DNA from 2 places in the Paenibacillus filicis genome. Region 2 is predicted to be linked to the other one. Evidence: riboswitches for the same ligand, from Rfam matches in the RefSeq annotation. Region 2 holds a riboswitch; the other holds the start of a gene.
The links. Region 2 has a riboswitch for cobalamin ahead of WMW72_RS08695 (FecCD family ABC transporter permease). Riboswitches for the same ligand answer to the same signal wherever they lie in the genome.

Region 1 (5,520 bases), on a different contig from region 2:
GATGCGCTGACAGAGGAGCCAGCCGTTCCGTCATATTCACCTGGTTGGGATCATACGGGGCCAGCCATGGCGCCAGAATGCTGCACAGCAGCACCGCTGCGAGGATGAGGACGGCCATCCCTGTCGTGCCCTTAAGCCAGGTTATGCGGTGACCGGTCAGACTTGAGCCTGATACAGACTCTGGCTTCATCGCAGCTTCCCTCCCACTCTCATCTGTGGGTGAATCCACAGATAGGACAGATCGACCAGCAGATTGAAGATCACGTACACCAGTCCGGTGAACACGACATAGCCCTGGATCACCGGATAATCCCTGCGGAAAATCCCGTCCATCGCGAACCGGCCGATTCCCGGTACGGCAAAGATCACCTCGACAATGACAGACCCGCCCAGAATCGCACCGAAATAAGTACCCAGCACCGTCACGAGCGGAATCAGCGCGTTGCGCAGGGCGTGGATGACCAGGATACGCAGATCGGGCAGTCCCTTGGCCTTGGCCGTCACCATGTACGACTGGTTCCACACCTCGAGCAGCGCAGCCCGCGTCAGGCGCATCAGCACCGCGCTCGTGCCTGAAGCGAGTACCAGCGCCGGCATAATCAGATGACGGAACGTGCCATATCCGCTCGTCGGCAGCCAGTGCAGCTTCTCGGCGAACAAGGAGATCAGCAGGATCGCCAGCCAGAAGCCGGGAATGGAGATCAGCGTCAGGGCGACCGCCCGGGCCGCATGATCGAACCAGCCGTTCTTCTTGAGCGCCATCAGCATCCCCAGCGGAATCCCGGTCCCGGCGGCGAACAGCAGCGCCAGTCCGGACACGCTGAGCGTGACCGGCAGCCGGCGCAGCAGCTCCCCGCTCACGGATTCCTTGGTCATATACGAGGTGCCCAGATCGCCATGGCTAGCTCTCCACAGCCAGCGTCCGTACTGAACAGCCAGCGGATCGTCAAGACCCAGCTCCTGCCGCTTGACGGCGATCTCCTGCTCGGTCGGCTCCTTGATCCCATTCATACTCAAGGCTTCGACCGCAGGATCTCCGGGCGAAGCCACACTTAGAACAAAAGCTATGAAAGAAATGCCCAGCAGGACAGGAATAGCGGCGGCTATCCGCCTGAAGACATACCGCATCTACTTGACCCAGGCAAGCTGAGGCAGCGTAGTGCCGTAGATCGTCGCTTTATAGCCTTTTATTTTTTTATTGTAGGCGATCAGACTGGCATCGTTGAATAAGGGAATCGTCGGCAGATCCGCAGCGGCGATCGTCTGCAGCTCGTTGTAGATACCCTTGCGCTCATCCAGGCTCAAGGTTCCCTTGGCTTGATTCAGCAGTTGGTCAACCCGGTCATTCTTATAGCCCAGGCTGTAGCTCTTGTTGCTGGAGCCAGCGCTGGAGAAATAGTTGGTGAAGAGGGTGAACGGATCGCCATTCGGCAGTCCCTGGGTAGCGAGAGCCAGATGGTAATCCCCCTTGGCCTGTGCGTCTTTGAAGGCAGCTCCATCCAGAATCTTGATATTTACGTCCAGCTGCAGATCCTTCAGCACGGATTGGAACAGCTCCGCCTGCGCTTTATATGGATAACGGTCCAAGCCGTAGGTCGGCACGATCAGATCGATCGACTGCCGCTGAGTGCCCAGCACCTCTGCTGCCAGCTTCTTGGCTTCATCCGGCTTATGCTCCAGCTTGATTTCCTTGTAGAACGGCGAGGTGCTGTTCAGGAAATTGGCGGTGGCGGTCGGGTAGCCCAGATACAGCTCCTTCACCAATTGCTCACGGTCCAGCATCAGGCTGACGGCCTGGCGCATCTTCGGATTATCGAAGGGCGCCTTCTTGCCGTTCGGGTGCAGATAATGAGAAATCGTCGACTTCGTTGCCGAAATTTCGAATTGGGGGTCCTTCAGTAGCTCCTTGGCGAGGGTAGGCGGGATCGCTCCAAGATCCATGACACCCATAATCTCACCGGATTTCAAAGCGGCCAAACGGGTATCCGGGTCCGGGATCGAACGGACGCGAATCCGCTTGGTTGCAGCCTTCTCCCCGTAATAGCCGTCGAACGCTTCCAGCAGTGCATATTGATCCTTCTGATGCTCGATCAGCTTGAAGGGACCTGTTCCTTGAGGAAGGCCGTTGAAATCGCCTTTCTCATTGAAGTTCTTAGGGCTGTAGATCGCGCTAGAGAAGTTAACCATCGCATACAACAGCGTAGGCTGCGGATTTTCAAAGACGAGCTTGAATGACAGATCGTCCAGCTTCACAACTTCCTTCAGCCCCGGATAAGAACTCTTGATGTCCAGGGTATAGAACGGCGAGCTCTTGGGACTTACCTGCTTGTACCGGTTAAAGTTGGCGATGACGGCATCCGCGTTCAAGGATTCTCCATCATGGAACTTGACGTTATTCCGCAGCTTGAAGCTCCATTCCTTGCCGTCGGCCGACATCGTCCACGATTCCGCGAGCTTGGGAGCGGGCTGTCCGTCCTCGGAAGCGGTGATCAACGGCTCCCATACATATAAGATCGTGCTCGTGTAATAAGCATCTTGCGGTCCGGGCGCCAGATCGCGGGGCGCCGCCAGGACAATTTCCTCCGGAAGCTGGCTGCCGGAGGGGGCTGTGGATGGCGTGCCGGTCTGCGGCGCCGCTGAGCTACACCCTGCCAGGACGAGCAGCAGACATAGAGCCCATAGAACCATGTGAAGCTTGGTCTTGGATTGTTGAACAAATGGATACATGCGTTCGATTCCTTCTTTCTGCTGGATAAATAAAAAAGACATCTTTACCTTCACACAAGGAAGGTTAAAGATGTCCCGACATATGATATGGAAACAAGACGGCCGTCTTTAACACCTCCCTATTCTCCGTAGGGGTCAACGTTGTGTGTCAGAACAGGCAGGTCTCCTGGCTCGGGTATCTCTGCCGTCGGCAGCCTTCCCCATCCGATATGCGGATCAGTGGCATCTTGCCGAGACTCCTCCCCTACAGTGGCGGGACCGCGTCGGCATCGCACCGAACTTCCCTATTAAGCTTGACCTCAGTCAAGCACCTTGTTCCCTGAGGTATGCAGTTGTCTATGAAACAAGACTGATCATATCGTAATCTTTCTGTTCAGGCAAGCCCGAGATCAGATCACGGCCACGAGCACCAGCACCCAGCCGATCAGGAACGCCACTCCCCCGAGCGGGGTAATCGGGCCAAAAATTCGCTTGCCCGTCAGACTCAGCATGTACAGACTCCCCGAAAACAAAATCACGCCGGCCAGCAGAAACCAGCCGCCTGTGACGATCAGAGACGCTTCTGGCAACCGGTCCGCCAGCAGTCCAAGCAGCAGCAAGCCGAGCGCATGCGCGATATGGTACTGGACCCCCGTCTCGTACACCTTCATCTTATCCGGTGTTAGCCTGGCCTTGAGCGCATGCGCACCGAAGGCACCCAGCGCAACCGCCAGAAACATCAATATACTGCCAAGCATCACAAAAGTTTGCATCGTATGGCCTCCATCACGGGATCTGACTTCTACAGACAGCATAGCATGGCGAGGCTGAGGGGACAACGGCGGGGCGGGTAGGAGGAATAATCCGACTGGCAGAGCTATCCGGCAGCGCCCGCCGACAAGATCTCGCTGCGACTTGCCTGAGACGGCAAAACCCCCTCTCCAAAGAAAGGGGATCTTGATGTACGAGGTATCTCCTGCGGGCTTTCCACAGCTGAAGCCCGGCCTGAACCCGCCGGTTATTTCAGCAAAATCCATTCGTATTCAACCGCATAGATGGGTCTCTGATACAGCCAGCCCAGTGCCTCGTCTCACGCCCACTTGAACGTAACGGCGGCTTCCCCAGCTATCGTATACTGGAATGTCCGGTCGCCACACGCCACCACAAATAACTTGGGATCAGTCGTCCGGTTGGACACGATGACAACCTTGGAGCCATCCTCATTGCGGAATGCTACACTTTCCAGGTCGTCCTCGAACGTATTCGATTCGATCCGGTAAGCGCCCGGCCGCACAAACTTACTGATATGGCCCAAGGTGTAATAATCCAGGTTATAGGTGAGCTGCCCGGTCTGCTGCTCGATCTTCACCAGCCCACGGCAGGTGCTGCGGGACAGTACGGTCGGACCGTTGTTCTCGTCCAGCGCGATATTCCACCAGATCACCGACTTCGACCAGTTCCGCGTCGTGCGGATCACATGCTTCATCTGATCCATGAAGGCGTCGTGGAACGGCGGAATCCACTGGCCTCCGGAGGCCTCGGTGAACCAAACGTCCTTATCTGGGAACCGCTTCTTGATCAGCGTCATCGCCTCATGGCGCCCCCCGTACACATGCCAGGCCGTCCCTGCGATATAGCGGTTCGCTTCGGCATCCTCATAGATCTCATCAGGGTGGCTCGGGACATCCCAGTTATGATCATAGCACATAATCTTGACGGGCTGCTCCCGCTCCGCCAGCTTCGGTCCCAGATGCGACTTGATAAACGCCGCTTCCTCCGACGGCTTCACGATCATGCCCGGATACTCCTTGGGCTCATAGCCCGGTTCGTTCTGCATCGTGACGGCATAGATCGGAATGCCTTCGGCCTCGTAAGCATCTAGAAACTTGACGAAGTAGCGCGCATACACCTCATAGCAGTCCGGCTTCAGCTTTCCCCCTATCATCGCATCCGAGGTCTTCATCCAGCCCGGAGGACTCCACGGCGAAGCCATGACCTTGAGCTCCGGGTTCAGCTTCAAGGCCTGATGAAGGACAGGCAGGATGTAAGCCCGGTCATGGTCGATCGAGAACCGCTTCAGTTCATAGTCGCTTTCGCCAGGCTCCACATCGTCGTAGCTATATATCTTCCACGCAAAATCGCTGGCACCCATCGGCTGGCGGATAAAGGACATGCCGATGCCTTCCTCGCGGTCGAACAGCTTGCGCATCAGCTCGTCCTTAAGCTCATCCGATAGCGCGTGATACACCAGCCAAGCGGAAGCATCGGTGAACGAAGCCCCGAAGCCGTCCATTTGCTGATAGGTCACATCCTCGTTCAAGGTAATGACATAATCATTGTACGGCTCGGCGATATCCGAGAAGGAAAGTGGACTCGCCTCAGTCAGCTTCTTCGATTCATCGATGGTCGATTCCCATACATACACCTGGTTCATAGAGTCAACTCCCTCACTTAAATTCAAAAAACGGAGGCCGACCCGCAGCCTCCGCCTTTTTTATTTCTTGATTAATCTGAAGCTCGCCTCGTGTACTTACTTCGAGATCCTGCTATTTAATTCCTTTTTCATCATAATAAGCATTGGATTGCTGCTTCACATAATCGAGTACCTTGTCAATCCCGGCGGCTTTCAGCTTCTCCTGATACGTCTTGATCGCCTGATCGACGTTCGGCACCAGCCCCATCATCAGCGGCTTGCCGTACTGATCGACGACCTGATTCACTGCCGCATACTCGGTCTTCACCGGATCGTAGTCCATCGAGATCGGCGAGAAAATATCCGGCTTGCTCATCTTGGCGAATTCCTCGTTCAGCTTA
Region 2 (5,520 bases):
GTCCGCTCGCGAGCCCGAAATATGCACTGATCGCCATCGTGCTGGTCAATATCTGGCAGGCGGTGGCGCTGCCGACGTTGATTTTCATCGCCGGGCTGCAATCGGTGCCCGAGGAGCTGTACGAGTCCGCCCGGATGGATGGGGCGACCACATGGGGCAGGTTCCGGTTCATCACGCTGCCGTTTCTCGTGCCTACGATCACGGTCAATATGGTGCTGGCGATCAAGGCCGGCGTCACTTCCTTCGATTATGCCTACACGCTGACGGGCGGTGGACCGATCAAGGCGAGCAATCTGATCGGCATCATGATCTACAATGACGCTTTTCAGAACATGAAGTTCGCGATGGCCAATGCCGAATCCGTCGTGCTGTTCGTGATCATTGCCCTCCTGTCCTTTGTCCAGATCTGGGTATCCCGTAAAGGCGGTGTGAATGCATGAAGCTGACGATCCAAGCGGAAGGGCTCGGCTGGAGAATCATTCGAAATGTGATTCTGCTAGTGGGCATTCTCCTCATTCTCGGACCGCTCTATCTCGTGGTGGTCAATTCCTTCAAGACACTGCCTGAGGCGGGCCGAAGCTTCTTTGCTCTGCCGGAAAGCCTAAGCTTCCATAACTACGCAGAGCTGCTGGCCAAGGGGGATTATTGGCGCTATGTGTGGAACACGACGTACATTACGTTTTTCTCGGTGCTGCTGGTCGTGCTGATCAATCCGGCGGTGGCCTATGCGATCGCCCGGAATCGGCATAAACGCTACTATAACTTTATCTATCTCTACATGCTGCTGGGCTTGTTCGTACCGTTCCAGGTCATCATGCTGCCGCTGACGAAAATTATGACGGGGCTCAATCTGCTGAACCCGTTCGGTTTGATTCTGCTGTACGGCGCGCTCAGTCTGACGAGGGGCGTATTCCTGCTCGTCAATTACATCCAGAATATGCCGGCAGAGATCGAGGAAGCGGCTCGCATCGACGGCTGCAGCACGTTTCAGATCTATTCGTCGATTATCCTGCGGCTGATCGCCCCGATGCTGGCGACGCTGATCATTATGGATGCGCTGTGGTTCTGGAACGACTTCATGCTGCCCTTGCTGCTGCTGAACAAGGCCAAGGAGTTCTGGACGCTGCCGCTGTTCCAATACAATTTCAAGACCGAGTATTCGTTCAATTATACGATGGCCTTTACTTCGTATCTGCTGGCGATGCTGCCGATCATCATCGTGTACGCCTTCGGGCAAAAGCATATTATCGCGGGGCTGACCGACGGTGCGATCAAGGGTTGATGGGCGGATGATGGGGCCAGCTGTTGTTAGGCATGCACATCAATAGCTGATCTAAGGAGGAACTAAGCGATGAGTAAGGAAACGGGGCAGGAAGCGGCGCAGGACCTGGAGCTGGAGAAGCGGATTGACGACTGGATCCGTCTCCATCAGGACGAGCTGCTGGCCGACATCGCGCTGCTCGTATCCATTCCCAGCGTGGCCACGGAGAGCGCCGAGCCGAAGGTGTACGGCAAGGCCTGCGCAGAGGCGCTGGAGGCGGTGCTGGCGCTTGGGGAGCGATACGGCTTCCGCACGTCCAATACCGACTACCGCTGCGGGGTGATCGAGGGAGGGGGAGCGGGCCAGCGAAGCGTCGGCATCTGGGGGCATACCGATGTCGTGCCTGCCGGGGACGGCTGGGTCTATCCTCCGTTCCAGTCGACACGTGTCGGTGATTTCCTGATCGGCCGGGGCGTGCAGGATAACAAGGGCCCCGTCGTCGCCGTTTTGTACGCGCTGCGCTGCATCCGGGAGCTAGGGCTTCCGCTTCGCTACATGGTCAAGCAGATCATCGGCAGTGCCGAGGAGATCGGGATGGGCGATGCGGTGTATGTCGTCCAGCACGGGGATGTGCCGGACTTCAATATCGTAGCAGACAGCGGCTTCCCGGTCTGCTATGGGGAGAAAGGCCTGATCCAGGCAGACCTGATATCGCCCAGTCTGGGAGGTGGAGCGGTGCTTGGCTTCCGGGCGGGCAGCGCCTCCAACATCGTACCCGGCGAGGCCGAGCTGACGCTGCGCTATGACGAAGGGCTGGGGCGCAGGCTGCAGGCTCTGCCGGAGACGGTCACGGTAACGCGCGTGGATGCGCCGGGCGAGCTGCCGGGGGATTTGGGTGCAGTCAGGCTGACGGCCCGGGGAATTCCGGGGCATGCGGCCTTTCCGTCCGGCTCGATCAATGCGATTCACGTGCTGTTGGACGCCGTGCTCGCTGCGGGTTTGCTGGATGCCGGAGAGGCGTCAGCCTTCCGGTTCATCGCGGCGGTGTGCGCCACTTATGACGGAGCAGCGCTGGGCATCGCCTGCGCGGATGAGGTGTCCGGCGAGCTGACCTGCGTCGGCGCGATCGGCAGCCTGGTGCGGGGCGAGGCCCGTCTGAATCTCAATATCCGGTGTCCGATTACGGCGGATGCTTCCGTCCTTCTCAAGGCGCTCGAGCAGTCGGCTGCCGGTCATGGCTTCACGCTTGACGCGGTGCAGGTGAATAAGGGCAACCGGGTCGATAAGGATGCCCCGGAGGTCAGGCTGCTGAACGATACGTTCAACCGGGTGATGGGGACGCAGAAGGAGCCGTTCGTCATGGGCGGCGGCACCTACGCCCGCAAGCTCCCGCATGCCGTTGGCTTCGGTCCAGGGATGCCGGCGGATGTATCTGTGCTCGGCTTGCCGGAGGGCCATGGACAGATTCATGGGCCGGATGAAGCCCAGTCAATCCCGAATCTGCTGGCGGCGCTCAAGGTTTATGTGATGGCGCTGCTGGCTTTGAATGAATGGGCCGAGTCATGAGCGGGAAATAGGCAGGCTGTAAAGGCTAAGACGGAGTAGCCCGGTTGCTGCGGCAGCGGGCTTTCTGTATGTTTACCGGATGAATATGTCTGCTAGTACGCTTCTTCGTAAACATTTCAATTGACACTATTCTTATCGCTGCTATAGACTAAAGGATGATAATTGCATAAGTGGAAACAGGTGCTTTGGCTTCGGCCAAAGCTTAAAAGGGAAGTACGGTGCAAATCCGTCACGGTCCCGCCACTGTAAAGGGAGCCGGAAGGTCCGGCTATTTCTCGGTACGATGTCACTGGAGCTTGCTCCGGGAAGACGCCGAGAGAGAAACCCTGAGTCAGGAGACCTGCCTGTTTGGACAACACTGCTTTGACCTGCGGAGAATGGGGAGGTGTTAGAATGCTGAGGCTTATTGGTGGACCTCGATTATTTCGAGCCGTCCTGTCTATTAGAGGAGCATGTCTAACCGCTGATCGCGGGTAGGGATGCTCCTTTTTGCTGTGTGTGAGATCTGGAGGAAAGAGGGGGTCAGATGAGTCGTTTATCGCAAGAGAGATCTGCCGCAGCAACCCGGATCGCAGCCGAGGGACGGTTCCCCCTCATCGTGCTGGGGCTGGCTGTGCTGCTGCTCGTGTCGGTTACGCTCGCGGTGATGCTGGGGCCGGTCCGTATCGAACCGTCCACCGTGTGGAAAATTGCGTTCTCGCATATCCCTGGCGTGGACCAGTGGCTGGAGCCGCAATGGTCCAAGGCACAGGGCAATATTATCTGGGACATCCGCTTCCCGCGCGTGCTGCTGGGCGCTGTCGTAGGGGGCGGACTTGCTGTAGTGGGGACTGTCATCCAGGCGCTGACCCGCAATCCGCTGTCCGATCCGTACATTCTGGGTGTGTCCTCGGGCGCGTCCGCTGCCGCTACGCTTGTGATTTTATTCGGCGCGTTTCAAGTGTTCGGCTCGTATGCTCTATCCGTGTCGGCGTTTCTTGGGTCGCTGCTCGCCATCGTGCTGGTCTACATGCTGGCACGCGTCGGCGGCTCGTTGTCCAATACGCGCTTGCTGCTCGCGGGTATCGCAGTGTCTATGATGTTGTCGGCGCTGACCAGCTTTATCGTGACAATGGCGCCGAAGGAAGAAGGCATCCGGTCGGCGATGTTCTGGATGATGGGCAGTCTGACCGGGGCCAAATGGAGCTACTTGTCGCTTCCGTCCTTCTTGGTCGTGGCCGGTACCGCGTACCTGATGCTGCAATACCGTTCACTGAATGCGCTGTTGATGGGAGAAGAGACGGCTGTCACCCTGGGAGTCCACATGGACCGCTTCCGCAAGGTGCTGGTGATCGTGGCCTCCCTGCTGACGGGGGTGATCGTCGCGGTCAGCGGAGCGATCGGATTCATCGGATTGATGATCCCCCATCTGGTGAGGCTGCTGGTAGGCTCCGACCATCGCCGCGTTCTGCCGGTCAGCATGCTGCTGGGGGCATCCTTCATGATCTGGGCGGATGTGTTCGCCCGGCTGGTCCTGGCTCCAGAGGAGCTGCCCGTCGGCATCGTCACGGCGCTGTGCGGCGGTCCGTTCTTTATCTGGCTGCTGCGCCGCAGCTCATACTCGTTCTAGAGGGAGGGAACCGACCGATGAAGGTGGAGGTTCAGGGGCTCTCGTACGGCATCAAGGGAGTCCCTATCGTGCAAGACGTGGACCTGCAGGTGAATCCGGGCGAATTTGTCGGCATCATCGGTCCGAACGGAAGCGGCAAGTCGACGCTGCTGAAAAACATCTACCGCGTGCTGAAGCCCCAAGCGGGTTGGATTTCCTTGGACGGGCAGGCTCTGTCCGAGCTGTCCTACAAGGAAGCTGCGCAGAGGATGGCGGTGGTCAGTCAGGAGACGTCATCCGTCTTTGATTTTACAGTCTGGGATATTGTACTGATGGGCCGCCATCCCCACAAAGGGATGTTTGCCGCAGATACGAAGGGGGACGACGCCCTGGTTCGCGAAGCACTGGACCGTGTAGGGATGGGGGACTATGCGCGGCGGAGCTTCTCCAATCTGTCCGGCGGGGAGAAGCAGCGCGTGCTGATCTCCCGGGCGCTGGCTCAGCAGTCGCAATTTCTCATCATGGACGAGCCGACGAACCATCTGGACATCCGGTACCAGCTGCAGATTATGGACTTGGTCCGCACACTGCGGATTACCGCGTTATCGGCACTGCATGACCTGAATATGGCTTGTTATTTCTGCGACCGGATCATCGTGATGAACGCCGGTCAGGTACACGCTTCGGGCACGCCCGATGAAGTGATAACGCCCGAACTGCTGGAAGAAGTGTTCGGCGTGAGTGCGGAGCTGGCCGTGCATCCGGTGACCCGCAGGCTCAGCATTACGTATTTCCCTGAATCATTGCAATCTCAATTTAAGACAAAAGGAGCCTTACTCGTATGAAACGTTTTTCAACACTGATGATATCTGTGCTCATGAGCACGCTGTTGGTAGTCCTGACCGCTTGCGGTCAAACCCCTTCGAAGAGCCCGGCGGCTGGCGGAGACAGCCCGCAGAAAGCATCGTCCGAGCAAGCGGCAGCTTATACGCCTGTCACGATCCAAAACATGGACCGTACGCTGACCTTCAAGGAAGCTCCCAAGCGGGCTGTCAGCTTGAACCAGCATACGACGGAAATTATGCTGGCGCTAGGTCTGGAGAAG

Region 1: another riboswitch for cobalamin. It lies ahead of WMW72_RS33625 (ABC transporter substrate-binding protein); the one in region 2 lies ahead of WMW72_RS08695 (FecCD family ABC transporter permease).

What each region holds. Positions count from the first base shown of each region.
Region 1 covers NZ_JBBPCC010000036.1:22,704-28,223, forward strand. Annotated here, with positions in the region: gene WMW72_RS33615 (ABC transporter permease) at 1-190, opposite strand, end outside; gene nikB (nickel ABC transporter permease) at 187-1,128, opposite strand; gene WMW72_RS33625 (ABC transporter substrate-binding protein) at 1,129-2,769, opposite strand; cobalamin riboswitch at 2,867-3,058, opposite strand; gene WMW72_RS33630 (DUF423 domain-containing protein) at 3,117-3,479, opposite strand; gene WMW72_RS33635 (glycoside hydrolase family 30 protein) at 3,797-5,140, opposite strand; gene WMW72_RS33640 (extracellular solute-binding protein) at 5,253-5,520, opposite strand, start outside.
Region 2 covers NZ_JBBPCC010000004.1:163,245-168,764, forward strand. Annotated here, with positions in the region: gene WMW72_RS08680 (carbohydrate ABC transporter permease) at 1-440, shown strand, start outside; gene WMW72_RS08685 (carbohydrate ABC transporter permease) at 437-1,282, shown strand; gene WMW72_RS08690 (Sapep family Mn(2+)-dependent dipeptidase) at 1,352-2,827, shown strand; cobalamin riboswitch at 2,989-3,189, shown strand; gene WMW72_RS08695 (FecCD family ABC transporter permease) at 3,354-4,436, shown strand; gene WMW72_RS08700 (ABC transporter ATP-binding protein) at 4,454-5,260, shown strand; gene WMW72_RS08705 (ABC transporter substrate-binding protein) at 5,257-5,520, shown strand, end outside.